2 regions of the Stenotrophomonas sp. YJH_SMC_43 genome follow, and region 2 is predicted to be linked to the other one. Evidence: riboswitches for the same ligand, from Rfam matches in the RefSeq annotation. Region 2 holds a riboswitch; the other holds the start of a gene.

Region 1 (15,210 bases), on a different contig from region 2:
GATGATGCGCGTGGCTGGTCCACCGTGGCGCCGTCGCCGCTGCCGTTCCATGCCGGCGATCCGGCACCGCAGGAACTGGACGAGGCCGGCATCGCCGAGGTCATCGCCGCCTTCGCCGCCAGTGCGGTGCGCGCCGAGCGCCTGGGCTTCGAGCTGATCGAGCTGCATGCCGCGCACGGCTATCTGCTGCACCAGTTCCTGTCGCCGCTGAGCAACCGCCGCACCGATGGCTATGGTGGCTCGCTGCCGAACCGCCTGCGCCTGCTGGTGGAAGTGTTCGACGCGGTGCGTGCGGTAGTGTCCGACAAGGTCGCCGTGGGTGTACGCATTTCCGCCAGCGACTGGGTCGACGGTGGTTGGGATCTGGTGCAGAGCGAAGCACTGGCCCAGGTGCTGGACGCGCGCGGCTGCAATTTCCTGCATGTCTCCAGCGGCGGCCTGGACGAGCGCCAGAAGATCACCGTCGGCCCGGGCTACCAGGTGCCGTTCGCGGCGGCGATCAAGGCCAAGGTGCGCATGCCGGTCATCGCTGTGGGCATGATCACCGAGCCCGAGCAGGCCGAATCGATCCTGCGCCATCGCCACGCCGATGCCGTGGCCCTGGCGCGCGGCATCCTCTACGACCCGCGCTGGCCGTGGCATGCCGCCGCCGCGCTGCGCGACAGCGTGGAACCGGCCCCGCAGTACCTGCGCTGCGAGCCGCGCGACGCGCGCGGCGTGTTCAAGGCGCGCTGAGGCTCACACCCGCCAGGCCGGCGCCATGCCGGCCTGCAGGTGCTCGAACAGCGCGCGGATCTTGGCGGTGAAGTCGCGGCGGTCGCTGACGCAGAAATAGACCTCCATCGGCTCCGGGCGCCACGCCGTGTCGGCGCCGAACACCGCCTGCAGGCGGCCATCGCGCAGGTAGGGCTCGGCCACGAATGCGGCCAGCCGGGTGATGCCGGCACCGGTCGCGGCAAGCGTTGCCAGTGCATCGATGTCATCGCAGACCATGCTCGGCGGCAGTGCGGCGTCCACGCGCTGGCCATCCTTCAGCAGGCCCCAGCGCAGCGGCCGGCCATCGGTGGGGAAGCGGTGCAGCAGCCCGCGATGACCGCTCAGCTCGGAGGGCTGCTGCGGGGTGCCGTGCGCTTTCAGATAGGCCGGCGAGGCACAGAACACGAAGGGCACGCGTGCCAGCTGCCGTGCGACCACGCCATCTTCCAGCTGCGCACCGATGCGGATGCTGGCATCCACCGCTTCCGGGCCATGCTGCACGGCGCGGTCGGTCAGGCGCAGCTCCAGCTGCAGTTGTGGGTAACGCTGCTGCAGTGAAGGCAGCAAGGGGGCAAGCACATGGCGACCGAAGGCGCTGCTGCTGGCGATGCGCAGCGGCCCGGCCGGCTCGATGTCACCGGCAGTGACCATCGCCTGCGCGCGCGCCAGGTCGGCTTCGATGTGGCGCACCTGCGCCAGGTACAGCGCGCCGGCCTCGCTGAGGGCCAGCTGGCGCGTACTTCGGTTCAGCAACCGTACCCCCAGATGCGCCTCCAGCCGGTTGATGTTCTGGCCGACTGCGGTGGCGCTGATGCCAAGGATGCGGGCCGCGGCGGCAATGCTGCCGGTCTCTGCGGTGCGGGTGAAGCTGCGGATCAGTTGCAACAGGTTCATGACCGACCAGCTTGCCATGGAGAAACCCAAGTATCGCTTGGGACTGAACCAAGCAGGTCGGTTGCATCGGTGACCATCGATCCGGCAGGCAGGTCGCTGCCCTACACTCGAGCCATGCGCCCCGATTCCATCCTCACCCTGTCCTGCCCCGACCGTACCGGCATCGTCTACCGCGTGTCCGGCCTGCTGTTCGACCACGGCTGCAACATCCTCGACGCCCAGCAGTTCGGCGACGAGGAGAGCGGCCGCTTCTTCCTGCGCGTGCATTTCGACCGCGATGCCAGCCTGCCGCTGGAGACCGTGTACGCCGCCATGGCCGCGCTTGCCGAAGGCTTCGGCATGGACTGGCAGCTGCATGATGGCCGCCGCCGCGCACGCCTGCTGGTGCTGGTCAGCAAGCAGGGGCACTGCCTCAACGATCTGCTGTTCCGTGCCCACAGCGGCCAGTTGAAAGTCGACATCGCGGCAGTGGCGTCCAACCACGCCGATTTCGCGCCATTGGCCGCGTCCTACCAGGTGCCGTTCCACCACCTGCCGGTGACCGCCGATACGCGCGCGGTGCAGGAGCAGCAGATCATCGACCTGGTCGAGCGTGAGCGCATCGACCTGGTGGTGCTGGCGCGCTACATGCAGATCCTGTCACCCACGCTGTGCCGCGCGCTGGCCGGCCGTGCGATCAACATCCACCACAGCTTCCTGCCCAGCTTCAAGGGCGCGCAGCCGTACCACCAGGCGCACGCGCGCGGGGTCAAGATCATCGGTGCCACCGCGCACTACGTCACCGAGGACCTGGACGAAGGCCCGATCATCGAACAGGACGTGGCCCGCGTTGACCATGCGATGGCGCCGCGCGAACTGGTGCGGCTGGGCAGTGATACCGAATCGCTGGTGCTGGCGCGTGCGGTGCGCCGCCATGTGGAACACCGCATCCTGCTCAACGGGCATCGCACGGTGGTGTTCCGGTAATCGCCCATCCCGCGTCCGCCGGGCATGGCCCGGCGCTACCCATGGGCGCGATCCGGTAGCGCCGGGCCATGCCCGGCGGTCGCGCGTCAGGCGAGCGCAATCCCCGCCTTGCCCAGCGCCTCGCGCACCATCACGTCGTTGGCTTCGGTCACCGGCTTGGTCAGCTCCCACAGGAACTTCACCCGGAAGCCGGACTTCACTGCGTCCTGCGCGCTCCACAGCACGCAGTAATCGCGGGCCAGGCCGCACACGTGCACTTCGCGGATGCGGCGCTCGTGCAGCCAGCCGGCCAGGCCGGTGGCCGGGCGCTCGCCATCGGGACCGTGGTTCTCGCGGAAGGCGCTGTACGAATCCACCTGTTGGCGCGTGCCCTTGCGCAGGATCAGGTCGGCCACGGTCCAGTCCACGCCCGGGTGCAGGGCGGCACCGGCGCTGCCCTGCACGCAGTGGTCCGGCCACAGGGTCTGCGGCTGCGCGTGCAGCAGGATGGTCTCGAAGGGGCGTTGGCCGGGGTGCTGGCTGGCGAACGAGGCATGGTCGGCCGGGTGCCAGTCCTGTGTCGCCACCACGGTGCGGTAGCGGCGCTGCGCCAGCAGACCGGCAATCGGTACCACCAGCGCATCGCCCTGGTCGCAGGCCAGCGTACCGCCGGGCATGAAGTCTGGCTGCAGGTCGATCACCAGCAGGGCGACATCGGCGGGCAGGGCGGTCATGGCAGGTCCACTACAACGTGAAGGGGCGACCAGCGTGGCCGCCCAGGCGGCACAGGTCAATCGCCCTGCGGCGTCCCAGCGTCCTGCCCGTAGTACAGCAGGCCGATCTTGATCCGCTCGCGGCCATTCTCGCGGCGATGGCGGTTGGCATCGCGCAGCGAGTACACGCAGCCGCAGTACTCCTGCTGGTAGAACTGCTCGCGCTTGCTGATCTCGATCATGCGGCTGGCACCGCCGCCCTTGCGCCAGTTGTAGTCCCAGTACTGCAGGCCCTCGTAGCGCGACGCGGCGCGGATGCCGCAGTCGTTGATCTGCGCCATGTTCTTCCAGCGCGATATGCCCAGCGAAGAACTGATGGTGTCATAGCCGTGTTCGTGCGCGTACAGCGCAGTGCGCTCGAAACGCATGTCGAAGCACATCGTGCAGCGGATGCCGCGTTCGGGCTCGTTCTCCATGCCGCGCGCACGGCTGAACCAGTTGTCGGTGTCGTAGTCGCAGTCGATGAACGGGATGTCGTGCTGCTCGGCGAAGCGGATGTTCTCCTGCTTGCGCAGCTCGTATTCCCTCACCGGGTGGATGTTGGGGTTGTAGAAGAAGATCGCGTAGTCGATCCCGGAGGCGGTGATCGCCTCCATCACTTCGCCGGAGCAGGGCGCGCAGCATGAATGCAGCAGCAGGCGCTTGCCGTCGGCGGGCAGGGTCAGGGTGGGACGTTGGAGCTCGGTCATCGTCAGGTACCGCATGGACCGCCGGCAACGGCGGTGGCCCATGCATCAGCGCGTGGGTGAACAGGTCTGGCCGGATACCGTGAAAAGGACGCGCGCGGCCGCATCGCCTGCACGCGCAGGACAACGACGGCCCCGGCAACCTCCCCGCGGAGATTCCAGGTCGAATCAGGGGACGGTCGTGTCCCCCGGCCGGGGCCGGTATTCGGGCTGATGGACACGGGTCGCAGCCCACCTACTACCTGCCGCTTCCCAGGCGCGAGCCCAGTGCTGTTGGCAGGATTCGTTTCCATTCACCGCTGCGGGGCAGCTCCGGAATGGGCGCGCGAGGCGCCTTCACCGGATTCCCGTTTAAATCCCGGCCGCCATCAATGCCACGGCCGGGATACCTTCGGCGTGCCCACGGTGGACGCGTCGAGGCCAATGGTCAAGGGCCAATCAAAGCGCAGGGCGATGGCTCGTTTCTCAGGCTGTGAGAGCCCCTCTTGCCATACTGTGCATCGACAGACGGGAGGTGGCTCGTGGCGGCGAAGTACTGCGATCTGGTCATGAAAGGCGGCATCACCAGCGGCATCGTGTACCCCAATGCGGTACTGGCGCTGGCGCGCGAGTATCGCTTCAAGAGCATCGGCGGCACCTCGGCCGGCGCTATTGCTGCGGCGGTGGCGGCCGCGGCGGCCTGCGGTGATCGCCGCCAGCAGGCTGGCGAGCACCTGCCTGGCGATGCCGGCTATGGCGGGTTGTCGGCGGTGTCGGCGCAGCTGTCGCGGCGCGGCTTCATCTACAGCCTGTTCCAGCCGGCGCGTGGCGCGCACGCGGCCTATCGGCTGCTGGTGACGCTGACCGGCAATGCCAGCCTGCCGCGTAAGCTGCTGTGCCTGGCCATTGCCGTGTTCGAGATCGCACCGCTGGAAGTGCTGGTGTCGCTGGCGTTGCTGCTCGGGCTGGGCTGGTGGGGTGGTGGCTGGAGCGGCGTGGCCGCCACGCTGCTGCCGTCGCTGCTGTGCGCTTACGGTGCCGGCGTGGCCGGTGCCGCGCTGCGGGTGGCGCGGGTGGCGCGTCGCAATCTGCTGGGCCTGTGCAGCGGCCTCGGCCGTGATGCACGCACGCCGGCGTTGACCGAGTGGCTGCACGAGTGCCTGCAGCAGTTGTCCGGCAAGCCGCTGGATGCACCGCTTACCTTCGCCGACCTGCACGATGCGCCGCGCTATGCCGGCGAGCCGGACAGCCCGCATGCGATCAGCCTGCAGATGATCACCACCTGTGTGTCGCACAACGAGCCGCGTACGCTGCCGCTGGGTGGCGCGCAGTTCTGGTTCCTGCGCGAGGAGTTCGAGCAGCTGTTCCCGGCCAGCGTGGTGCAGTGGCTGGTGGATCAAGCTAGCCCGCCGTTGGAGGTGGAGGGGCGACGGTACTACCACCTGCCGCAGGGCCCGAAGCTGCCGGTGCTGGTGGCCACGCGCATGAGCCTGAGCTTCCCGTTGCTGATCAGCGCGGTGCCGCTGCATGAGCCCTCGCGCCGCGAGCGTCGCTGCGAACCCACTGCGCCTGCGGCCGACCAGGAGCACAACGTGGCCGACAGCATGGAAGGGCTGACCAGTGCCGGGCAGACCTGTGGCCCGGTGATCACCGCCTTCCGCATCTGCTGGTTCTCCGATGGCGGCATCAGCAGCAACTTCCCGATCCATCTGTTCGATGCCGCCTTGCCGCGCTGGCCGACCTTCGCCATCAACCTGGTCTACCCGCAGCACGCCGAAGACGTGAGCCATGGCAGCAGCGGCCGCCAGTCGCTGGAACACGCGGTGTTCCTGCCCACGGAAAACCGTCATGGCTGGCAGCGGACCTATCAGTCGATCGCCACGCCGCTGGCGGCCGCGGAACTGGGGCGTTTCCTGTTCGCGGTGGTGGCGACCATGCAGAACTGGCGCGATCTGCTGCAGGCGCGCGCGCCGGGTTACCGCGACCGCATCGTGCACGTCAGCCTGCAGGGCGACGAAGGCGGCATGAACCTGGACATGCCGCAGGAGGTGCTGACCCGCATCGCCGACAAGGGCAGCCTGGCGGGCGCGCGCTTCTGCTCATTCTCGTTCGAGAACCACTACTGGATCCGCTGGCGCAACCTGGCCTCGGCCTACCAGCGCTACACGCTGGAAGTGGCGCGCACCGATGACCCGGCGCAGCAGGTGCTGGCCTACCGCGCGGCGTACGCGATGGTTGCCACTGGCCAGCCGACGCCACCGTCATACAAGCTGGGTTCGGAAGACAAGCGGCTGGCCTCGCAGCAGCTGTGGGGGTTGATGGTCGAACAGGGTCGCAGCTGGGAGGACCTCGGCCCCGACCTCACCGACGGCGCACCGCGCCCGTTGCCGCAGATGAAGGTGACGCCGATCTACTGACCCGGTAGTAGATCCACGCCTTGCGTGGATGGAACCCCATCGAAATCGAATATTTCGAACGTTCATCGAAGAACATCCACGCATGGCGTGGATCAAGCGTGTCGACCAAGGTCGACACCTACCAGAGCAATACGTCGTTCCGACAGATGGAAGGAAACCGTCGAAGGCGGGGTGGTGTCGGATTGCGGGGTGTCCGCGGCATGGATGCCGCGGCCAAGCCCCCAGGGACGGGTTCACGGCGTCCCCGCAATCCGACACCGCCCCGCCATCCCACGGAATGCCAGCTTTTGCTGTTGCTGTTGCTTCGGCTTCGGCTTCGGCAGGTGCAGGGCGCAGCCCTGCCGAACCAACCCTACCGCCCCGGCAATTGCGCGAACGCGCGCTGCATGCAGTCCTCGCGCGGGCACACCCGGCAGCCCGGGCCAATCGACACCGAATTGCCCGGGCTCTGCACATCCAGCCCCAGCGAATACACCAGCCGCTCGGCATGCTGCAGGTCGCAGCCCAGCGCCACCGCGAAGGTCTTGCGCGGCTGGCCATGCCCCACCGGCCCGCTGCTGACCTGCCGTGCCAGCCAGAAATGGCGGCGCCCGTCGGGCATGCGCGCGGTCTGGGTCAGGATGCGCCCGGGCTGGTTGAACGCCTCGTAGACGATCCACAGCGGGCACGACCCACCCACCTGCGAGAAATGGAAATCGGTGGCCGAATGGCGCTTGGACACATTGCCCGCACGGTCCACGCGGATGAAGAAGAACGGCAGCCCCGGCGCACTGCGCCGTGCCAGTGTGCTCAGCCGATGGCACACCGCCTCGAAGCCGACGCCGAACTGATGCGCCAGCAGTTCGATGTCGTAGCTGCTGGCCTCGGCCGCACGCAGGAAGCGCATGTACGGCATGACCAGCGCGCCGGCGAAATAGTTCGACAGGCCGATGCGCGCCTGCGCGATGCGTGCCTCATCGGTGAAGCCGGCACGCGCCACCACCGCATCGATCTGCGGCAGGTAGCCGTGCAGGGCCAGTTCGGCGGCCATCTGGAACGCCTGCTGGCCCGGTTCCAGGTAATCGGGCAGCCACAGCCGCCGTGCACCGGCATCGAACTGGCGCTTCTCGCGCCCGGCCTGCAGCGCCGCCACTTCCACCAGCACGCCATGGCGGTCGGCCAGCAGCTGGCGCAGGCGTGGTGCCACATGCCCGGGCGACAGCCCCCACTCGGCGAACAGGCGCTCGGCCAGTTCGTCCAGCTCGGGGATGTGGTTGTGCATGCGGTTGAAGAACTCGCGCACCTGGTCACCGGCGGGCAGGGTGCTGCCGGCACCCGGCTCGCCCAGCTGGAATTCCAGGGCGGCGGCATGTTCGCGCAGCGCCAGGTGGCGCCGATGCAGGTCCAGCAGGGCGCGGCTGACCTGCGGCAGGTTGCCGGCCAAGGCGCGCAGCTCGGTCGCGCTCACCTCCGCCAGGCCCAGGTCGCGCAGGGTCTCGCCCAGTGCCTCCTGCAGTGCGGCGGGCTCATCTTCGTCGAACAGCGAGGAAACGTCGCCCAACACCTCACCCAGCTTCTTCTGCACCGCCGGCGTCAACGGGCGCTTGTTACGCTCGATCTGGTTCAGGTAGCTGGCCGACAGCCCCAGCGCACGTGCCAGGTCGGCCTGGCTGTAACCACGCTGCTCGCGCAGCCGCAGCAGGCGCAGGCCAAGTTGTCGCTGGGTGGCTGAATAATTCACAGAATTAACATGAATCGTCTGGCGTGTTGGCCAGATTAAGCGGATTCAGCCCGGAAATCGAGGTGGGTGCTGTGAATAATGCCAAGCATCTTTCGAGCCCGTGGGATTGTCATCATGACTGTTGCAGCGCCCCGTATCCGCATGCTGATCGATGGCCAGTTCATCGAATCGGCCACCTCCCACTGGCAGGACGTGATCAATCCGGCCACCCAGGACGTGCTGGCCAAGGTGCCGTTCGCCACCACCGGCGAAGTGGACGCCGCCGTCGCCGCCGCCAAGGAAGCCTTCAAGACCTGGCGCAAGACCCCGATCGGCACCCGTGCACGCATCTTCCTGAAGTACCAGCAGCTGATCCGCGAGCACATGAGCGAGCTGGCCCACATCCTCACCGCCGAACAGGGCAAGACCCTGCCGGACGCCGAAGGCGATGTGTTCCGCGGCCTGGAAGTGGTCGAGCACGCCGCCGCCATCGGCAACCTGCAGCTGGGCGAGCTGGCCAACAACGTGGCCAATGGCGTGGATACCTACACGATCATGCAGCCGCTGGGCGTGTGCGCCGGCATCACCCCGTTCAACTTCCCGGCGATGATCCCGCTGTGGATGTTCCCGATGGCCATCGCCACCGGCAACACCTTCATTCTCAAGCCGTCCGAGCAGGACCCGATGGTCACCATGCGCCTGGTCGAACTGGCGCTGGAAGCCGGCATTCCGAAGGGTGTGCTGAACGTCGTCCACGGTGGCGAGGAAGTGGTCAACGCGATCTGCGACCACCCGGACATCAAGGCTGTTTCGTTCGTGGGTTCCACCCGCGTCGGCACCCACGTCTACAACCGCGCCTCGCTGGCCGGCAAGCGCGTGCAGTGCATGATGGGCGCCAAGAACCACGCTGTGGTGCTGCCGGACGCCAACAAGGAACAGACCCTCAATGCGATGGTCGGTGCTGCCTTCGGCGCCGCTGGCCAGCGCTGCATGGCCGCCTCCACCCTGGTGCTGGTCGGTGAAGCACGCAACTGGGTGCAGGATCTGGTGACCAAGGCCAAGACCCTGAAGGTCAGCGGCGGCACGGTGGCCGGCACCGATGTCGGCCCGGTCATTTCCTGCAGCGCCCGCGAGCGCGTGGAAGGCCTGATCGCCTCGGGCGTGGAGCAGGGCGCCAAGCTGGTGCTCGATGGCCGCAAGCCGCAGGTGGATGGCTTCGAGAAGGGCAACTTCGTCGGCCCGACCATCTTTGCCGGTGTCACCCCCGACATGCGCATCTACCAGGAAGAAATCTTCGGGCCGGTGCTGGTCATCCTCGAAGCGGAAACGCTGGAAGACGCCATCGCGATGGTCAACAGCAACCCCAACGGCAACGGCACCGCACTGTTCACCCAGTCCGGCGCCGCCGCGCGCAAGTTCCAGGAAGACATCGACGTCGGCCAGGTCGGCATCAACGTGCCGATCCCGGTGCCGGTGCCGTTGTTCTCGTTCACCGGTTCGCGCGCGTCCAAGCTGGGCGACCTGGGCCCGTACGGCAAGCAGGTGGTGCTGTTCTACACCCAGACCAAGACGGTCACCGCGCGCTGGTTCGATGACGAAACGCTGAGCCACGGCGTCAACACCACGATCAGCCTGAAGTAACGGCAGGAGCAGCCATGAGCCACTCGATGACGACGGAACTGGAAGAAGCGCAGCAGGCGTACCGCGAGGCTGCGCGCGACTTCGCACAGGCCGAACTGGCGCCACACGCCGCGCGATGGGATGCGGAGGGCATCTTTCCGCGCGAGGCGATCGCCAAGGCCGGTGAACTGGGCTTCTGCGGTCTGTACATGGACCCGGAAGTGGGCGGCAGCGGCCTGAGCCGACTGGACGCCGCCGTCGTCATCGAGGAGCTCGCCAACGTCGATCCGTCGACCGCGGCCTACATCAGCATCCACAACATGGCCTCGTGGATGGTGTCCACGTGGGGCCAGCCGGCACTCCGCGATGCGTGGGGCACCAACCTGTCTTCGGGCAACAAGCTGGCCTCGTACTGCCTGACCGAGCCGGGCGCCGGTTCCGATGCGGCCTCGCTGAAGACCACCGCCGTGCGCGATGGCGACTTCTACGTGCTGAACGGCGCCAAGGCCTTCATCTCCGGCGCCGGTGCCACCGAACTGCTGGTGGTGATGGCGCGTACCGGCGGTGCCGGTGCAGGTGGCGTCAGCGCCATTGCCGTGCCGTCGGACCTGCCGGGCATCAGCTTCGGCCGCAAGGAAGAGAAGATGGGCTGGAACAGCCAGCCCACCCGTGGCATCACCTTCGAAAACGTCCGCGTGCCGGTCAGCCACCTTCTGGGAGAGGAAGGCGGTGGCTTCAAGCTGGCGATGAAGGGGCTGGATGGTGGCCGCATCAACATCGCCGCCTGCTCGCTGGGTGCTGCGCAGGGCGCATTGGATGCCGCGCGCCGCTACATGGGCGAGCGCCGCCAGTTCGGCAAGGCGCTGGCCGAGTTCCAGGCACTGCAGTTCAAGCTGGCCGACATGGTCACGCAGCTGGTGGCCGCGCGGCAGATGGTGCACACCGCCGCGCGCAAGCTCGATGCCGGTGCCAGCGATGCCAATGTCTGGTGCGCGATGGCCAAGCGTTTTGCCACCGATGCGGGTTTCAACGTCTGCAATGAAGCACTGCAGATCCACGGTGGCTACGGCTACATCCGCGAATACCCGATCGAGCGCCTGCTGCGTGACTGCCGCGTGCACCAGATCCTGGAAGGCACCAACGAGATCATGCGGGTGATCGTTGCCCGTCACCTGCTCAACACCGAAGAGGAACTGCGATGAAGGATTGGCGTACCCAGGAGCACGTGGGCCTGAAGGTCGAGGCCGACGGCCACACCGCCGTGGTCACCCTGAACAACCCGCCGGCGCACACCTGGACCGTGCACAGCCTGTCTGCGCTGCGCGACCTGGTCGGCGCGCTCAACGCAGACCGTGACGTCTACGCACTGGTGATCACCGGTGACGGCGAGAAGTTCTTCTCCGCCGGTGCCGACCTCAACCAGTTCGCTTCAGGCGACAAGGCCGCCGCACGCGAGGCCGCGCGCCGCTTCGGCGAAGCCTTCGAAGCGCTGTCCGGGTTCCGTGGCGTGTCGATCGCCGCGATCAACGGCTACGCCATGGGCGGTGGCCTGGAATGTGCGCTGGCCTGCGACCTGCGCATCATCGAAGACCATGCCCAGGTCGCGCTGCCGGAGGCCACCGTCGGCCTGCTGCCGTGCGCCGGCGGCACCCAGAACCTGCCGCGCCTGGTGGGCGAGGGCTGGGCCAAGCGCATGATCCTGCTGGGTGAGCGCATCACTGCCGAGACCGCACTGCGCATCGGCCTTGCCGAAGAAAAGGTTGGCAAGGGCGAAGCCAAGGCACTGGCGCTGGAATGGGCGAAGAAGGCCGGCAAGCAGAGCCCGACCAGCATCACCGCCTGCAAGACCCTGGTGCAGTCCACCCGCACCGGCACCCACGCCTCGGCGCTGGTGGCCGAGCGCGAAGCCTTCGTCGATCTGTTCGATACCGCCGACCAGGTCGAGGGCGTGACTGCCTTCCTGGAAAAGCGCACCGCGCAGTGGAAGAACGCATGAGCACCGACACCGCTGCCGACGACGCACCGGTGCTGTTCGAAGAGCGCGTGGCCGGCAACGGCACCCGCATCGGCATCGCCACGCTCAACGCGCCGCGCACGCTCAATGGTTTCTCGCTGCCGATGGCGCACCTGTTGCTGAAGCAGCTGAATGCCTGGGCCGATGACGATGGCATCGCCATGGTGGTGCTGCAGGGTGCCGGTGAGAAGGCGTTCTGCGCCGGCGGCGACCTGCACAGCCTGTACAAGGCCATGGTCGCCTTCCGCAACGCCGGCCACGGCGACATCCGCGAAAATGACTACGCCGCTGAGTTCTTCGACGTCGAATACCGCGTTGATTACCTCATCCATACCTACGCCAAGCCGATCCTGTGCTGGGGCCACGGCATCGTGATGGGCGGCGGCATCGGCCTGATGTCCGGCGCCAGCCACCGCGTGGTCAGCGAGCGCTCCAAGCTGGCCTTCCCGGAAATCACCGTCGGCCTGTTCCCAGATGTGGGCGGCAGCTGGCTGCTGCCGCGCGTGCCGGGCAAGGGCGGCCTGTTCCTGGCCCTGACCGGCGCGCTGCTGAACCCGGGCGATGCCATCTACGCCGGCCTGGCTGACGTGCACGTTGCCGAAGAACGCCGCAGCGCGGTGTTCGATGCGCTGCTGCAGGTGGCCTGGTCGGGCGATGCCGCACACAATCACGAACGCCTGACCCATCTGCTGCAGTCGCACGCCAGTGACGCCGCCACCGGCCCGCTGCTGGCCCATGCTGCGCAGGTCGATGTGCTGTGCGAGGGCGATGACCTGCCCGCGATCATCAACCGCATCAGCATGCTGCAGACCGACGATGCGTGGCTGCAGGCGGCACAGAAGACCCTCGCTGCTGGTGCGCCGGGTTCGGCGCGGCTGGCCTTTGAACTGCAGCGCCGCAGCGCTGGCCAGGATCTGGCCAGTGTCTATCGTCTGGAGTACATCACCGCGCTGCACTGCGCCGCCCACGGCGATTTCGCCGAAGGCATCCGCGCGCTGCTGATCGACAAGGACCGCAACCCGCAGTGGAACCCGGCCACGCTGGCCGAGGCCAGCGGCGCGTGGGCCGACACCTTCTTCGCTTCCCCCTGGGCCGATGCCGCGCATCCGCTGGCCGACCTGGGCACTCCCCTTGTTGAAAGGAGCCTTGCATGAGCCGCATTGCATTCATCGGGTTGGGCAACATGGGTGGCCCGATGGCCGCCAATCTGGTCAAGAACGGCCACACCGTGCGCGTGTTCGATCTGGTCCCGGCCGCGGTGCAGGCCGCCGTCGATGCCGGCGCCAGCGCGGCGGCATCGGCGCGCGACACCCTGGCCGATGCTGAGGTGGTGATCTCGATGCTGCCGGCCAGCCGCCACGTCGAAGGCGTGTACCTGGGCGACGACGGCATCCTCGCCGCGATTCCCGCCGGTGCACTGGTCATCGACTGCAGCACGATCGCACCGGCCAGCGCCCGCAAGGTTTCTGAAGCCGCCGCCGCGCGTGGCCTGCAGATGCTCGACGCACCGGTGTCCGGCGGTACCGCCGGTGCCCAGGCCGGCACCCTGACCTTCATCGTCGGTGGCGAAGAGGACGCGCTGGAACGCGCCCGTCCGGTGCTGCAGGCGATGGGCAAGAACATCTTCCACGTGGGCGCCAGCGGTGCCGGCCAGGTGGCCAAGCTGTGCAACAACATGGCGCTGGGCGTGATCATGGCGGTGACCGGTGAAGCCATCGCCCTGGGCGTGGCGCACGGGCTGGACCCGAAGGTGCTGTCGCAGATGATGGCAGTCAGCACCGGCCGCAGCTGGGCCACCGAAGTGTGCAACCCGTGGCCGGGCGTGCTGGAGAATGCGCCGGCCTCGCGCGGTTACAGCGGCGGCTTCGGCAGCGACCTGATGCTGAAGGACATGGGCCTGGCGGTGGAAGCGGCGATGAGTGTCGGCGCCTCGATCCCGCTGGGCGAAGTGGCCCGCAACCTGTACTCGATGAACCACCAGGCCGGCCGCGGCAAGCTGGATTTCTCCAGCGTCGTGCAGCTCATCACCAGCGACCGGTAACCGGTCGCTGGTCCGCGCATTCCACCTTATCCCCGCGCCGTTGGCGCACCCCCTTGAACAACAAGGGGGCTCTCCTCCAGAAGGATGGATGCGCGCCGTAGCGAATGCGTCCCCGGCCGCGTGCCGGGGCCCACCCGAGGTGGGATGGGCGGATGCCCGGTTTCGACCGGCATCCGCCCATTTTTTTTGCCTTTCACGTTGGTGCTGCCGGCCGCTGGCCGGCAGCACCGCATCAGGCGACGACCAGCGTCACGTCGATGTTGCCGCGGGTGGCATTCGAGTACGGGCACACGATGTGCGCCTTCTGCACCAGCTCTTCCACCTGCTCGCGCGGCACGCCCGGCACGTTGATGGTCAGCTCGGCCTCGATGCCGAAGCCGGTCGGGATCTGGCCGATGCCGACCTTGCCGGTCACGGTGGTGTCGGCCGGCAGCGCGACCTTGGCCTGGCCGGCCACGAACTTCAGTGCGCCCAGGAAGCAGGCGGAGTAACCGGCCGCGAACAGCTGCTCCGGGTTGGTACCCGGGCCACCCGCGCCGCCCAGCTCGCGCGGGGTCGACAGCTGGATGTCCAGCACGTTGTCGGAAGAGACGGAACGACCTTCACGGCCGCCGGTGGAGGTGGCCTGGGCGGTGTACAGAACCTTTTCGATGGACATCGGGATGCTCCTGGTCAGTGGGTGGGTGTTGCGTTGGAGCCTACTTTGCCCGGTTTTCGCGTACGTTGGGTTGCAATGCGTACGAAAAACTTGATTGATCGTCCTGTGGGCCTAGATCGTCCATTCGCGATCGGTGGTGAACATGATGGTCAGCCAGCGGTCCGGCGAAGCCTCGCCCAGCGCATCGCCGATCTCATCACGCAGCTGGTCCCATTCCACCAGCGGCCGCGGCGGGTCGTCCTCGCGCACCACGAAGAACAGCTCGATCTGCTCGCCACGCCCCACCTGCGCCACATAGCTGCGGTGCTCGACGAAGCCATGCTTGGCGACGATGTCGCGCGCCGCCGCATCCACGTGCGCCTGCAGCTCCGGCGGGGTGACCAGCAGGATGCCGGCCAGCGCGCGGCGCACGGTACCGAGCGGGGCGATCATCACCAGCACGCAGACGAAGGCGAGGATGGCGGGGTCGATGTATGGGCCGACCCAGGCCAGCGAGGTGCCCTGCACCAGCACACCGCCGAGGAAGGCCAGCAGATAGCAGGCCGACATGCTGGCTGCGATCACCCAGTTCTTTGCATCCAGCGCGATGAACTCCGAGCCGATGCGGCGGTTGGCGCGCAGGATGAACCACGCCAACGCGCCTTCGCCCACGATCGACAGCCCGGCGAAGGCGATGGCCGGGCCAAGCGCAATGTGGCGGCCCCCGGACATCAGTGCATCCACCGCAT
Region 2 (15,210 bases):
TCCTGCAGCGCACGCTGCATCGCATCGCGTGCACACCAGTAGCGCGTCCCCCCTTCCGTCGCCTGGCTGGAACCGCCGGCAGCGTGGTCATCCAGATCGACGCGCAGCACCGCGCCGGCCACCAGCTTGTGGATGCCCCGGTAGATGGTGTGCGGCGCCGGCACATAGTCGTGGCGCAGCAGCAGGCTCAGCGCATCCTGGTCGATGCTCGGCGCGAAGCCGGCGAAGGCCTGCAGCGCCTTCATTTCCGAGGCGAACAGGAACTGGCCCTGGAACCAGCCGTAGTACAGCGGCCGCTCACCAACCGGATCACGCGCCAGCCACAACGCGCGCGACTCACGGTCCCATACGCTGAAACCGAAGGCGCCTTCGACACGCGACAGCGCGCGCACCACGCCCCATTCAACGATCGCCTGCAGCAGCAGCCGGGCATCACTGCAGCTGCGCGGCAGATCGCGCAGCTGCGCCTGCAGGTCGCCACGGTTGTACAGCCGGCCGTCCAGGCACAGCACGTAACGGCCGCAGTCCGAGCTCAGCGGCTGCAACGGCGTATCGGTGGGTGCCCGGCAGTGGCCCAGCGCGAGGCCGGCCTCGGCGTCGGTCCAGTAGCCGATGCGGCCCCGGCCGCGCTGCTGCAGGGCGCGCAGCATCGGCGCCAGCTGCTGCAGCAGCTGTTCGTCCTCGGCGGGGGGCAGCCAGGCGCCGACCACGCCGCTCATCGGGCACCTCCGCAGCGGCAGCGGCGGGACGGGTTCAGCAGGCAGGGGGCGGCGGGCGACATGGGAACGGCACGCGGAGCGGAGGAGACTCCATGCTCGGCGCCGCACCTGCCCCGCGTCAGTCGCTTTGCTGTCAGCGATGGTCACCAGACGTATCACGAAGGTAACGTTTTGTAACGGCAACACGCTATGCTGGACGCCAAGTTGTTGCCAGGCCTGAGGCCCGGCCCGCGCGCCAGCAACCCCGGCTGAATGGCGCCCGCCCCCTGGACCCGGGTGGCCCGAAGGCTGGGATAGCATCGCCGCGCTCGTGCCGTGGCGGTACGTATGCCCCACGGAGGCCTTGAAAATGCTGGATATCGTACTGGTCGAAGACGATGCCCGCCTGGGTACGATGGTCAGCGACTATCTGCAGCGGCATGGCTACCAGGTGGCCCATGAGCGCAGTGGTGAGCGCGCGGTGGCCCGGATCCTGGCCGAGAAGCCGGCCCTGGTCCTGCTCGATGTCGGCCTGCCCGACCAGGATGGTTTCGAAGTGTGTCGGCAGATCCGGCCCCACTATGACGGCATCATCTGTGTGCTGACCGCCCGCACCGACAACATCGACCAGGTGCTGGGACTGGAGCTGGGGGCCGACGATTACATCGGCAAACCCATCGAACCGCGGGTGCTGCTGGCCCGCCTGCGTGCGCACCTGCGCCGCCATCGCCGGGTCGAACCGCGCGACGGCAGCCTGCGCTTTGGCGAGCTGAACATCGACCCCTCCACCCGCAATGTGCACCTGCAGGGCGGCCTGTTGGAGCTGACCACGGCCGAGTTCGACCTGCTGTTCCTGCTGGCCAGCAACGCCGGCCAGATCCTGGACCGCGATGCACTGCTGCGCGGCCTGCGTGGCATCGCCTTTGATGGCCTGGACCGTTCGATCGATGCACGCATCTCGCGCCTGCGCCGCAAGCTGGGCGACAACCCTGAACAACCGGAGCGGATCAAGACCGTGCGTGGACGCGGCTACCTGTTCAGCCGCTCGGCATGGGGATGAAGCGCACGCCTTCGGCGATGCGCGGCCACGCCTTCCACTTCCTGCGCTACGGCATCGGCTTCCTGGTCGCCCACCTGCTGCTGATCGTGCTGGGCCTGTGGGCCTGGGATGCACTGCTGGAAGACCGCACCGAAGCCAGCCTGCTGGCCGAGATGCGTGGCACCCATGCGCTGCTGCAGCAACGCTTCGCGGAAACACCGCGCGAGCAATGGCCGGCGCTGGCACGCGGGCTCGACGCCGACTTCGCCTATGCCCTGCGGATGGTGCCGCTGGCCGAGGCGGAAAAAGAGCTGTCGGCCAGCCAGCGACCGCCGCTCAACAACGGCCGGGTGCAGATCGACCTCGAACACATGCGCAGCCTGCAGCGGATCGGTGACAGCGACTATGCCGTGATGCTCGGGCCACTGGACGAAGCACTGCCCGATGAGGGGTGGCAGGACAGCGAAGTGTCCGGCGTGGCGATCCTGCTGCTGATCCTGATGGTGGCCGTGGCGCTGCCGATGTACGTGATGGTCTACCGCCTGTGGCGCGACGTCTCGCAGCTGGCCCAGGCCGCCCGGCAGATGCGCGACGGCCAGCTGGACACGCGCGCGCCACGCGCCGGCACCGCGCTGGTGCGGCCGCTGGCCAATGCCTTCAATCACATGGCCGAGCAGCTGCAGCAGCTGCTGGAAAGCCAGCGCGTGCTGGCCCAGGCGGTGGCACACGAGGTCCGCACGCCGCTGGCACGGATGCGCTTCGGCCTGGCCGACCTGGAGGACACTGCGCTGGACGAGATACAGCGCGACGCGCTGGGCGGCCTGCGCACCGATGTCGATCGGCTGCAGCACCTCACCGACGCCGGCGTCGAGTACGCCGCACTCGGTCGCTGTCACCAGCTGACCCGCCAGCGCCTGCAGTTGGCGGCACTGGTGCGCGGCGTGGTGGCCCAGTTCGCGCCGCTGCCGATGCCCGTGCAGCAGGCGCTGTCGCCGGCAGGGCTGGTCAACGTCAACCGGCACATGCTGGAACTGGCGTTGCGCAACCTGCTCGGCAATGCCCTGCGCTACGCGCGGCGGCAGATCCGCATCGCCAGCACCGTCAACGATGGCTGGCTGTGCCTGCAGGTGGAGGACGACGGCCCCGGCATCGCGCCCGAACTGCGCGGCCAGGTGCTGCAACCCTATGTGCGGCTGGATCCGGGCAGCCCCGGTTTCGGCCTCGGCCTGGCGCTGGTGCAGGTGGTGGCCGACAAGCATGGCGGCCACGTTGAAGTGATCGACTCCGAACTGGGCGGTGCCTGTATCCGCCTGCACCTGCCACTGGAAAGCGGCGGTGCCGTGGAGGGCGAGACGACCTGCTAGACCGCCGGTTCCGCGCGCGGCAAGGCAAACACAAACAGCGCACCCCGCTCGCTGTCGCGCAGTTCGATCCGGCGCCCATGCAGCTGCACGATGCGCTGCACGATCAGCAGGCCGAGGCCACCGTTGTCACCGCGTCGTGCGCCCAGCGCGGCCGGCGCCTGGAACAGCTGCGCACGCAGCGCGGGGGCTACGCCGGGGCCGTCGTCGGCAACACTCACCTCCACGCTGTCCGGCGTCGCGCGCAGGCACACCTCGATCCGGCCACCCTCCGGCGCATGCCGCAACGCGTTGTCGAGCAGGTTGGTCAGCACCCGCTCGACCAGGCCCAGATCGGCACGCACCAGCGGCAGGCCCGGCGGGAACCCGGCGTGCAGGCGCTGGTTGCGCGCCTGCGCGGCCAGCTCGAACTTCTGCAGTACGTCCTGCAGCAGTTCCGGCAGCGCGAACACTTCCCACTCCAGGCGCACTTCGCCATGTTCCAGCCGCGCCAGCTCGAACAGTGCACGCGCAAGCCGACCTACCTTGGCACTCTGCGCCAGCGCGATACCGAGGTAGCGGCGGCGCTCATCCGGCGACAGCGTGGCGTCCTTCAATGCCAGCGTTTCCAGATAGCCGTGCAGTGACGACAACGGCGTACGCAGGTCATGGGAGATGTTGGCGACCAGCTCGCGGCGCTGCAGGTCCTGCTGGCGCAGCTGCTGCCATTGCTCTCCCAGCCGCTGCGCCATCTGTGCGTGCGCGTGTTCGAGGATCACCAGTTCGTCGCGCTCGCCGGGGCGCAGCGGCTCCGGCGGCGGCAATGGCGTGGGTGCGTCGATGTCGAACGCCTGGATGCGCCGGGTCAGCCGTCGCAGCGGGCGGGTCACCCAGTAGAACGCCACCAGCCCGGCCAGCAGGCCCAGGCTGCCGACCAGCACCACCGACCACCAGGTGGTGTTCCACTGGCTGCCGGCGGCAAGATCGTCGGCCAGCATCTGCCGGTGCTCGCCGACCAGCACCACGTACACATAGCCGGCCTGCCGGCCCTGCACGATCAGCGGTGCTGCACTGAACACCTTGCGCCCATCCGCACTGCGCGGGTCATCGCCCAGGATCGGCAACGGCGCACCGGCCAGCAGGCGGCGCAGTGGCGCCACGTCCACCCGGTTGCGCACCAGGTGCCCACTGGGCGCATCGTGGCCGAGGATGCGGCCCTGGTCGTCCAGCAGGTAGACCTCGACGCTGGGGTTGACCGCCATCAACTGGCCGAACAGCGCGCGCACCGCGGCGTCGCGCATGCCGCTGGTATCCATCAGCTCGCTGCGCTGGGCGATGTGCTCGGCCAGGCCCAGCGACAGCCGCTGCACCACCTCCTGCTCGTGGCGGGTGTTGGCACGCATCTGCAGTGCCAGCAGCGCCATGCAGCACATCAGCATCAGCGCGGCGATCACCGCTGCCAGCTTCTGCCACAGGTTCGGCTTGATCATGCCGCCGCCCCGGCCGGGTCGACCAGCTTGTAGCCGCGCCCCCACACCGTCAGCAGCCGCCGCGGATTGGCCGGATCGGGCTCGATCTTGCTGCGCAGTCGGTTGATGTGGGTATTGACCGTGTGTTCGTAGCCATCGTGCTGGTAGCCCCAGACCTGGTTGAGCAGTTCCATGCGTGCGAACACCTGGTCTGGATGGCGGGCGAAGAACAGCAGCAGGTCGAACTCGCGCGGGGTCAGCTCCAGCGCGTTGCCGTCCACCGAGGCGGTGCGTGCAACCGGGTCCAGCTGCAGCCCACCCAGCTCGATCGCGCCGGCATCGATGCGTGCGCTCTGCGCCATCGCCTCGGCGCGGCGCAGCAATGCGCGCACCCGTGCCACCAGTTCCGGCATCGAGAAGGGCTTGGCCAGGTAGTCGTCCGCGCCCAGTTCCAGGCCAACGATGCGCTGCGTTTCGCTGCCGCGCGCGCTGATGATGATGATCGGCACATAGCGCGCCATCGCGCGTGCACGCTGGCAGACCTGCAGGCCGTCCACGCCGGGCAGCATCACGTCCAGCACCAGCGCATCCCACGGACCATCCTGCTCAAGCAGGCGCAGGCCGGCATCGCCACTGGCGGCATGGGCGACGTCGTAACCCTCATCGCCCAGATGCATGCGCAGCAGGTCGGCGATGTGGGCATCGTCTTCAACGATCAGCACGCGTTTGGTCGACATCGGCAGCTCGGGGCCAGTGGGGAGGCTGGCTGCATTGTGGCGCGGGACGGCCGCCGATACCTCACGAAAAATTGAATCCTGCGTGAGGATTCGTTGACCCGGGCGGGCGCAGCATGGCCCCGTCGCCCCTTCCCGGAGTACGCCATGTCCCTGTCCCGCCGCCATCTGCTGGGCCTGGGCGGTGTTGCCACCGCCGCCGGCCTGTTCGGCCTGGGGGCCTGCAGCCGCGCCGCCCCGGCGGCCGCCGAAGCGCGCCCGTCGCGACAGTTCGAGGTCATGCACAGCGATGCACAGTGGCGCCAGCAGCTGACCCCGGCGCAGTACGCCGTACTGCGCCAGCAGGCCACCGAGCGCCCCTACAGCAGCCCGCTCAACAAGGAACACCGCCAGGGCACCTTCGCCTGCGCCGGTTGTGCGCTGCCGCTGTTCTCCTCGTCCACCAAGTTCGAGAGCGGTACCGGCTGGCCCAGCTTCTGGGCGCCGCTGCACAACGCCATCGGCGAAGACCGGGACGTCACCTTCGGGATGCTGCGGGTGGAGGTGCACTGCCGCCGCTGTGGCGGCCACCTCGGCCATGTGTTCAACGATGGTCCGCGCCCGACCGGGCTGCGCTACTGCATGAACGGTGCGGCGATGGTGTTCGTTCCCGGCGCCACGGATGGCACCGCCGATGGCTGGCGGGTGCCGGTCGGTTCTTCCCCTGCTTCCGGAGCCTGACGATGCTGCTGTTGCTGCTTGCCTACCTCGGGGGCGCGCTGACCCTGCTCAGCCCCTGCATCCTGCCGGTGCTGCCGTTCGTGTTCGCGCGTGCCGACCGCCCGTTCCTGCGCAGCACGCTGCCGTTGCTGCTGGGCATGGCACTGACCTTCACCGTGGTCGCCAGCCTCGCCGCCGTGGGCAGCCAATGGGTGGCGCAGGCCAACCAGGTTGGACGCTGGATCGCCCTGCTGCTGATGGCGTTGTTCGCAGTCGCCCTGCTGTGGCCACGACTGGCCGACCATCTGCTGGCACCGTTCCAGCGGGTGGGCGCACGGCTGAGCGCGCGCGCCGATGCGGCCGATGCCGCCGGGCGTGGCGGCGCATGGACCTCGCTGCTGATCGGCATCGCCACTGGCCTGCTGTGGGCACCGTGCGCCGGGCCGATCCTCGGCCTGGTGCTGACCGGCGCCGCCCTGCACGGTGCCAGCGTCGGCACCAGCACCCTGCTGCTGGCGTATGCGCTGGGCGCGATCACCGCGCTGGCACTGGCGGTGTGGGTGGGCGGCCGCGTGTTCCGTGCACTGCAGGCGCGGCTTGGCCTCGGCGACGCACTGCGCAAGGTGCTGGGCGTAGCCGCGCTGCTGGCAGTGGTAGCGATTGGTCTGGGCTGGGATACCGGCCTGCTCACCCGTCTTTCGACGGTCAGCACCGCACGCATCGAGCAGGGCCTGCTGGATGCGGTACCCGGCGCGCAGCCGGCGGCACCGCCGATGATGATGATGGCCGGTGCCAACGCCGCAGCCGATGCACCGCTGCCGGTGGAAGGCACCCTGCCCGCGCTGGACGGCGCCACCGGCTGGCTCAACAGCCCACCGCTGGCGACCCAGCAGCTGCGCGGCAAGGTGGTACTGGTCGATTTCTGGACGTACTCCTGCATCAACTGCCTGCGCGCGATGCCGTTCGTGCACGAATGGGAACGCCGCTACCGTGACCACGGCCTGGTGGTGGTCGGCGTGCACACGCCGGAGTTCGCCTTCGAACGTGACCCGCGCAATGTGATGAAGGCCGTGCAGCAACTCAAGGTCGAGTACCCGGTAGCGCTCGACAACCAGTACACGATCTGGCGTGCGTTCAACAACCGCTACTGGCCGGCGCAGTACTTCGTCGACGCGCAGGGCAACATCCGCGGCCACCAGTTCGGCGAAGGCAACTATGCGCGCTCGGAACAGATGATCCGTCGCCTGCTGACCGAAGCCGGACAGACGAATCTGCCACCACCGGCCGATCCCGCTGCCGCCGACCTGAAGGGCGTGGCCGCGCAGGCCGACATGGGCAATCTGCGCTCACCGGAAACCTATCTGGGCCACGCCCGCGCCGAGCAGTTCGCCTCGCCCGGCGGGCAGCGCAACGATGCGGCATTCGACTACACCTTGCCGGCCACCCTGGCGTTGAACCAGTGGGGACTGTCGGGGCGCTGGACCGTCACCGACGAGGCTGCGCAGTTGCAGCAGGCCGGTGGCCGCATCGCCTTCCAGTTCCATGCGCGCGACCTGCACCTGGTGCTGGCGCCGACCCAGGAAGGAAAGCCGGTGCGCTTCCGCGTGTTGTTGGACGGCAAGCCACTGCCTGCCGTCGATGCCGGCAGCGATGTCGGTGCCGATGGCAGCGGTGTGGTCAACGAGCACCGTCTGTACCAGCTGGTGCGCCAACGCGGCACGGTCGGCCCGCACCGCTTCGAGATCGAGTTCCTCGACGCGGGCGTGCAGGCCTATGCCTTCACCTTCGGTTGAACCGGGAGGACACGATGAAACTCTCCTTTGAACAGGGCATCGCCGCCGGTGTTGCAGGTCTGGTGGCCACGGCATTGATCGCCGGTGTGCTACTCGTTGACCACGGCGCCATCGCGGCACCGCTCGAAGCCAGCGCGCAGACCCAGGCGCTACCGGCACCCACGGGCGACGCCGCGTTCCGCGATGACGCCCCCCACGCCAGCGTGGTGTTCGCCGGTGGTTGCTTCTGGGGCGTGCAGGGTGTGTTCCAGCACGTCAAAGGCGTGAGCAATGCGGTGTCCGGCTACATCGGTGGCAGCGGCGCCGATGCACGCTACGAGCGCGTCAGTAGCGGACGTACCGGTCACGCAGAAGCGGTGAAAATCGACTACGACCCGCGCCAGGTCAGCTACGGGCAGCTGATGCAGGTGTTCTTCTCGGTAGTGCACGACCCGACCCAGCTCAACCGCCAGGGGCCGGACCACGGCAGCCAGTACCGATCGGCGATTTTCACTGACGACGCACGCCAGCAGGCTGCCAGCCGCGCCTACATTGCCCAGCTCGGCCAGACCGGCAGCTACCGTGCGCCGATCGTCACCCAGCTGGTCAGCGGCCAGCACTTCTACCCGGCCGAGAGCTACCACCAGAACTACATGACGAACTACCCGCAGGCGGCCTACATCCGCTACTACGACGCACCGAAGCTGGCCGCGCTGGGCAAGCAGTTCCCGGCGTTGTACCGGCGCGATGCGGCGCTGGTGCCGATGCGCTGACGGCATTTCCCCTAGGGCTGATCGATGCTCGGCGCTGCTCTTCTGTAGAGCCGAGCCCATGCTCGGCTGCCGTTGGCGGAGGTACAGCCGAGCATGGGCTCGGCTCTACACACAAAAAAAAAGACGCACGGCCATCCAGCCGTGCGCTTGGGAAGTATCGGCCGCGCCCCGATCAAGCCCGGCCGACAACGACATGCTAGTCTCGCCATCATCATGGGTACAGCACCAGATGGCGGGAAATTCGATGGATACAGATGACCAGAGCGCGATGATCCCACCCCGCTACCAACGGCTGTCCGACGAACTGGCCGAGGCCATCCACGGCGGCCGGCTTCCAGTAGGCAGCCGCCTGCCCTCGCTGCGACAGATGGCCCTGCAGCGCAGGCTCAGCCTGAACACGGTTATTGCCGCCTATCGCCAGCTGGAGGACGCCGGCCTGGTGATTCCGCGGCCCAAGGCCGGTTTCGAGGTGGCGCCGCGACTGTCGGTGCCGGAGCGTTCGCTGCGCGATACCCCGTCCGCGCCCACTGCACCACTGCAGCAGGTACTGATGGCCCGCGTGCTGGAAGCACAGCGCCGCCCGGGCGTGATCGACCTGGCCTTCGCCGGCCCGCGCGGTCGCCAGTTCTACCCCGGCGCGCAGTTGGCCAGGCACACCGCGCAGGTACTGCGCCATGGCCAGCAGACGGTGGAGACCTACGCGCGCCCGAATGGTTCGCCGCGGCTGCTGGCGCAGATCGTGCGCCGTGGTCCGCGCATGGGCCTGCACACCCACGCCGAGCGCCTGCTGCTGACCCACGGTGCAATGGAAGCGCTGCAGCTGGCGTTGCGTGCAGTCACCCAGCCAGGTGATGCGGTGGGCATCGAGGCGCCGTCCTACTTCAACCTCTACCCGTTGTTGGCCAACCTGGGCCTGCAGGCCATCGAACTGCCCACACACCCGCAGCACGGGCTCGACGTGGATGCGCTGGATGCGCTGCTCGAGCACACGCCGCTGGCCGCACTGGTGGTGATGCCGACCGTGCACAACCCGCTGGGCTGCACCATGCCGACAGTGGCCAAGCAACGCCTGGCAGAACTGGTCAACGCGCGCCAGCTGCCACTGATCGAAGATGCGGTGTATGCCGAGCTGCAGTTCTGCGAACCGCCGGCACCCTTGCTGAAGGCCTTTGATCGCGACGGCTGGGTGATGGTGGTCGGTGGTTTCTCCAAGACGCTGGCGCCGGATTACCGCATCGGCTGGCTGGATGGCGGCCGCTTCGCCGAGCGCATCGCGCTGCTGAAATTCCAGTCCACCGGTGGCGAGCCGCAGCTGCTTGGCGACGCGGTGGCGGCCTATCTGGAAGCGGGCAGCTACGAGCACCACCTGCATCGCATGCGTCGTCTGTATCGCGAACAGGTGGGGCGGCTGCGCCAGCTGGTGGCCGAACATTTCCCGCCCGGTACCCGCGCCACCGAACCACAGGGCGGATTCCTGCTGTGGCTGGAACTGCCGGGCGTGGATACGCGCGAGCTGTTCGAGCGTGCACTGCAGGAGGATATCGCGTTCATGCCCGGCCAGGTGTATTCGCGCGGCGCGCGCTACCGGCATTGCCTGCGGCTGTCGTGCTGCCAGACGCTGGATGCGCGCTTCATCGGCGCGGTGGAGCGGCTGGGTGCGATTGCGCGGGAGCTGGCGCGGGCTGATTGATAGGTAGAGTCGACTGCTCTTCACCGGATGCCCGAAAATCCCGCGCTGCGCGCGCGAGTCGACTGACAGTCGACTCTACCCTCTCCGGCATCGATTTCGCGTTTCAGCAATTCAGGCGTCGAGCAGGTGCGCGCTCAGCGCTTCGCCGTCCGCCCCCGGAAGATGCGGCAGCCGCCCCCAGCACGGCATCGGCAGGCGCTGCCGCAGCGTGGCGAAGTTTTCATCCTGCCGCTGCATCGCCGGGTCGATGTGGTTGCCGATCCAGCCCAGGCACTCCACGCCGCTGGCCTGCAGCGACTGCGCGGTCAATCGCGCGTGGTTGACGCAGCCCAGCCGCATGCCCACCACCAGCAGCACCGGCAACTTCAGCGCGCGCACCAGGTCGAGCTGATCCAGCGTGGCCGAGACCGGCGCCAGCCAACCGCCCACGCCCTCCACCACGACGATATCGGCCTTCGCGCGCAGGCGTTCGAACGCGGCCACGATCGGCGCCAGCGCCACCTGCACGCCGTCCTCGGCAGCGGCCAGCTCCGGTGCCAGCGGCTGCCGCAGCGCATAGGGATTCAGGTCGGCATAGTCCGGCACCGGCCAGCTGGCCTCCTGCAGCGCCAGCGCGTCCTCGTTGCGCAGGCCCTGCCCCAGATCCTCGCTGCCGCTGGCCACGGGCTTCATGCCCACCGCGCGCAGGCCACGCTGGCGCAGTGCATGCAGCAGCGCGGTGCTGGCCGCGGTCTTGCCGATTTCGGTGTCGGTGCCGGTAACGAACAGGGCGGGCGGCAGCGTAGCGGGCAACGGCATCGATGGGCTCCAACAGGGCAACAGTGCGTGCATTATCGCCGGCCCGGTGCACTTGCTAGACTGCAGGCATGTTCGCCAATGCCTCGCTCACCGGCAGCAAGCCGGAACAATACGCCCAGCTGCTGGAACAGGCCCGTGGCCTGGTCTACGCCGAGTCCGACCGCATCGCCAACGCGGCCAACCTCTCCGCACTGGTCTATCACGCCCTGCCCGACCTGAACTGGGTGGGCTTCTACCTGTACGACGGCAAGGAGCTGGTGGTCGGCCCGTTCCAGGGCCTGCCGGCCTGCGTGCGCATTCCGCTGGACAAGGGCGTGTGCGGTGCCGCCGCCAGCCAGCGCGTGACCCAGCGCGTGGACGACGTCGATGCCTTCCCAGGCCACATCGCCTGCGATTCGGCCTCGCGTTCGGAGCTGGTGGTGCCGCTGCTGCGCGGTGATGAACTGATCGGCGTGTTCGATATCGACAGCCCGAAGGTCGGCCGCTTCGATGCCGACGACCAGGCCGGCCTGGAAGCCATCGCCCGCGTGTTCGTAGAGGCGCTGGGATGAGCGCACCGAAGCTGCGCAACATCGGCCCGAAAAGTGCGGCGTGGCTGCGCCAGGTCGGCCTGCGCAGCCGCGAAGACCTGGTTGCGATCGGTGCCGTGGGCGCCTTCGTCAAGGTCAAGCGCGCGGGCTTCAAGCCCAGCCTGAACCTGCTGTATTCCCTGGAAGGCGCGTTGCTGGACTGCCACTGGCAGGAACTGAGCGAGCCGCAGCGCGATGCGCTGGTGCAGGACTATGAAGCGCGCATCGCCGCGCATCCGCTGAAGGCAGCCGGCCCGGCGTCGGGCCCGGTACATGAGCAGCGCTTCGATGCCGACGATGACGCTGAAGACAGCGTTGCCGAGGGCGCGGACGAGGATTGAGCCGCGCCCTTCTGTAGCGCCGAGCCCACGCTCGGCTGGCTGTTCTGATCGAAGTGCAGCCGAGCATGGCTCGGCTCTACAAGAGCAGATCAGGGCTGCTGCAGCTCCAGCAGTTCGCCCACCAGCCCGACCTCACCGCGTTCCAGCCACACCCGCAGGCGCGTGCCGTGGTCGATGCGCAGGGCCCAGCACAACGACATTGGCAGGCCGCAGACCTGCGACAGCACCATGCGCAGCGGGCCACCATGGCTGACCACCAGCGTCGGCACCGGATCGTCCTCATCGAGCAGGCGATCGAGCGCGCGCGCGATGCGCCGTTCAAAGTGGCCCCAGCTTTCGCCGTTGGGCGGCGGGAATGCATGCGGATCGGCGTGGAAGGCCGCCAGTGCATCCTCCGGCAGGTCGAACAGCGACTGCCCGTCCCAATCGCCGAAATCCAGCTCTTCCCATTCCTCGTCCGCTTCCACGTCCAGCCCACGCGGGGTGGCCAGGGCCATCGCCGTGTGCAGCGAGCGCAGCCGTGGCGAACTGATCACCCGCTCCCAGGGCTGCGCGGCGTAGGCGTCGACCAGTTCCTGCGGCAGGCGGGCCAGCTGCGGCGGATCGTTGCGGCCATCGAGGAACTCATCGCGACCGTTGCCGGCATGGCGGACCAGGTCGAGGATCATGCGCGCGTCCTGTACAGGCGACGCGGGAACAGCGGAAAACAGGCGGACATCGGCAACGGCACCACGGGATCAAGGGGCCATTCTAAAGGCACGGCAAAGGCAGTCGAGCACGCGCGGCGCTACGGGCCGCCTGCGATGCCGTAGACTGCGCGCACTTCCAGGTGACCTGCGGCCGTGGCCGGCAGGTTGAAACGGGAAGCCGGTGACGCGTGATTCCACGCCAGGCCGGCGCTGCCCCCGCAACGGTAAGCACGTCAGTTCCAGGCAACACCGCCACTGTGCCGCAGGCATGGGAAGGCGCCTGGACGGTGGCCCCAGGCCACCCGGCGGCAAGCCCGGAGACCGGCCCGGAAGCCTCAGGTCGCGATGCGGTGGGCATGGCGCTGGATGACCGCAGCCTGCGCTGCGGCGTCGGCGCATGCCTGCCTTCGCGGCTCCTCCCCTTCGCCACGCGGGCGTGCGTGGCACCTGGAGTCCCCCATGAAGCTGCAGTCCCGAATGCTGTCCCTGGCCGTGCTGGCCACCCTGCCCGCGCTGGCCCAGGCCGCCGATGACACCACTGCGCTCGACCAGATCCTGGTCACCGCCACCCGCACCCCGATCGCGCTGCAGGACAGTATCGCGCCGGCGCAGGTGATCGACCGCGCGCAGATCGAATCCAGCCAGGCCACCTCGCTGCAGGAGCTGCTGCGCGGCCGCGCCGGCATCAACCTGACCAATGCCGGCGGCCTCGGCAAGCAGAGCTCGCTGTTCCTGCGCGGCACCAACTCGGGCCACACCGTGGTGCTGGTCGACGGCGTGCGCATCAACAGTGCCGACCTCGGCCTGGCCATGTACCAGGACCTGCCGCTGGCGCAGATCGAGCGCGTCGAAATCGTTCGCGGCCCGCAGTCCAGTCTGTACGGTGCCGACGCCATCGGTGGCGTGATCCAGATCTTCACCCGCCGCAACCAGGGCGATTTCGCTCCGCACTTCCAGCTCGGCGGCGGCAGCAACGGGCTGCGCGAAGCCAGCGGCGGCATTGGTGGCGGCACCGAGCGCGGCTGGTTCGGTGCCGACATCGCCTACCAGCATTCCGACGGCATCGATGCCTGCCGCGGTTCTTCCTCGGTGTTCACCGCGGGCTGCTTTGCCGACGAGCACGACCGCGACGGCTACCGCAACCTGTCCAAGAGCCTGCGCGGCGGTTACAGCTTCAACGACCAGTGGAACGTGGAAGGCAGCGCACTGCGCGCCGATGGCAAGAACCATTACGACGGCTACTACAACTACTCCGAGACCCGCCAGCAGGTGCTGGCCGGCAAGGTGCGCTACACCCCGTCGGAGCGCCTGGCGTTCACCGCCAACGTCGGCCGCAGCGACAATGAGTCCGACAACTTCGGCGCACCGGGGGTGTTTGGCAGCGCGCAGACCCATCGTGACAGCGCCTCGCTGCAGGGTGACTTCGGTGTGGCCGAGGGCCAGCTGCTGAGTGCCGGCGTGGACTGGAGCGAAGACAATCTGGACGGCAGCAGCGCCGGGTATCTCGTCGACAGCCGCCGCAACACCGGCGTGTTCGTGCAGTACCAGGGCCGCTTCGGCCGCCACCAACTGCAGGCCAGCGCCCGCAACGACGACAACCAGCAGTTCGGCAACCACGCCACCGGCAGCGTTGGCTGGGCGATGGAACTGGGCCACGGCCTGCGCGTCAACGCCAGCTACGGCACCGCGTTCAAGGCACCGACCTTCAGCGACCTGTACGACCCGTGGAGCGGCGTGCCGACGTTGAATCCGGAGAAGTCCAAGAGCGCCAACCTCGGCGTTTCGCAGCAGGGCCAGGGCTGGCACTGGGGCATGGATGTGTACGAAACCCGCATCGATGACCTGATCACCTACGATGCGTCCACGATGAAAATGCAGCAGGTGGAGAAGGCGCGCATCCGTGGTGCCGAGCTGACCGGTGGCGTGCTGCTGGCCGGCTTCGACATCAACGCGCAGCTGAGCTACACCGACCCGCGCAACCGCACCCACGGCAGTACCCAGTTTGACAACTGGCTGCCGCGCCGTGCACAGCAGACTGCGCGCCTGGACATTGACCGTCGCTTCGGCGATTTCCGCGCCGGCCTGACCGTACAGGGCGCGGGCAAGCGTTTTGACAATGCCAGCAACTCGGTGAAGGTTGGCGGTTACGGCACGCTGGACCTGCGCGCCGAGTACGCGCTGACGCCGGAGTGGTCGCTGCTGGCGCGTGCCGCCAACGTGTTCGACCGCAACTACGAGACCGTGGCGTGGTTCAACCAGCCCGGCCGTGAGTACCAGTTGAGCGTGCGTTACCAGCCGAAATGAGGAAACGCGCCGGGCATTCCCGGCGCTTTCTCTGTAGAGCCGAGCCCATGCTCGGCTCAGGCAGCAAAGCAGCCGAGCATGGGCTCGGCTCTACACCGGGACGCCGGCGGCCAACCCCGGCAATTCACGCAGATCGTCGATCACCGCCACCGCATGCGCGGTGACCATGTCCAGGCCGCGCGGGTAGCCGTAACGCACCAGCGCGATCGGCATGCCTGCCTCTTCGGCGGCGCGGTAGTCGGTCAACGAATCACCCACCATCAGGCAGGCGTCCACCGGCAGCCCGAAGTGCGCA

Evidence for each region. A riboswitch is a leader RNA that binds a small molecule or an ion and turns the genes downstream of it on or off. The one in region 2 is predicted to bind cobalamin.
Region 1: another riboswitch for cobalamin. It lies ahead of AC5QAH_RS17460 (epoxyqueuosine reductase QueH); the one in region 2 lies ahead of btuB (TonB-dependent vitamin B12 receptor).

What each region holds. Positions count from the first base shown of each region.
Region 1 covers NZ_JCAFVQ010000004.1:82,306-97,515, reverse strand. The annotation lists gene AC5QAH_RS17480 (NADH:flavin oxidoreductase/NADH oxidase) at 1-735, shown strand, start outside; gene AC5QAH_RS17475 (LysR family transcriptional regulator) at 739-1,650, opposite strand; gene purU (formyltetrahydrofolate deformylase) at 1,765-2,616, shown strand; gene pncA (bifunctional nicotinamidase/pyrazinamidase) at 2,703-3,329, opposite strand; gene AC5QAH_RS17460 (epoxyqueuosine reductase QueH) at 3,386-4,072, opposite strand; cobalamin riboswitch at 4,234-4,448, opposite strand; gene AC5QAH_RS17455 (RpoH suppressor) at 4,603-6,450, shown strand; gene AC5QAH_RS17450 (helix-turn-helix domain-containing protein) at 6,803-8,170, opposite strand; gene AC5QAH_RS17445 (CoA-acylating methylmalonate-semialdehyde dehydrogenase) at 8,285-9,790, shown strand; gene AC5QAH_RS17440 (acyl-CoA dehydrogenase family protein) at 9,805-10,971, shown strand; gene AC5QAH_RS17435 (enoyl-CoA hydratase) at 10,968-11,765, shown strand; gene AC5QAH_RS17430 (enoyl-CoA hydratase/isomerase family protein) at 11,762-12,937, shown strand; gene mmsB (3-hydroxyisobutyrate dehydrogenase) at 12,934-13,824, shown strand; gene AC5QAH_RS17420 (organic hydroperoxide resistance protein) at 14,057-14,482, opposite strand; gene AC5QAH_RS17415 (cation diffusion facilitator family transporter) at 14,594-15,210, opposite strand, start outside.
Region 2 covers NZ_JCAFVQ010000005.1:154,956-170,165, forward strand. The annotation lists gene asnB (asparagine synthase (glutamine-hydrolyzing)) at 1-719, opposite strand, end outside; gene AC5QAH_RS19375 (winged helix-turn-helix domain-containing protein) at 1,069-1,758, shown strand; gene AC5QAH_RS19380 (ATP-binding protein) at 1,755-3,101, shown strand; gene AC5QAH_RS19385 (sensor histidine kinase) at 3,098-4,567, opposite strand; gene AC5QAH_RS19390 (response regulator transcription factor) at 4,564-5,283, opposite strand; gene msrB (peptide-methionine (R)-S-oxide reductase MsrB) at 5,428-6,000, shown strand; gene AC5QAH_RS19400 (cytochrome c biogenesis protein DipZ) at 6,003-7,772, shown strand; gene msrA (peptide-methionine (S)-S-oxide reductase MsrA) at 7,787-8,524, shown strand; gene AC5QAH_RS19410 (aminotransferase-like domain-containing protein) at 8,769-10,214, shown strand; gene bioD (dethiobiotin synthase) at 10,326-11,012, opposite strand; gene AC5QAH_RS19420 (GAF domain-containing protein) at 11,081-11,563, shown strand; gene AC5QAH_RS19425 (TfoX/Sxy family protein) at 11,560-11,922, shown strand; gene AC5QAH_RS19430 (histidine phosphatase family protein) at 12,012-12,590, opposite strand; cobalamin riboswitch at 12,733-12,955, shown strand; gene btuB (TonB-dependent vitamin B12 receptor) at 13,071-14,915, shown strand; gene gph (phosphoglycolate phosphatase) at 15,006-15,210, opposite strand, start outside.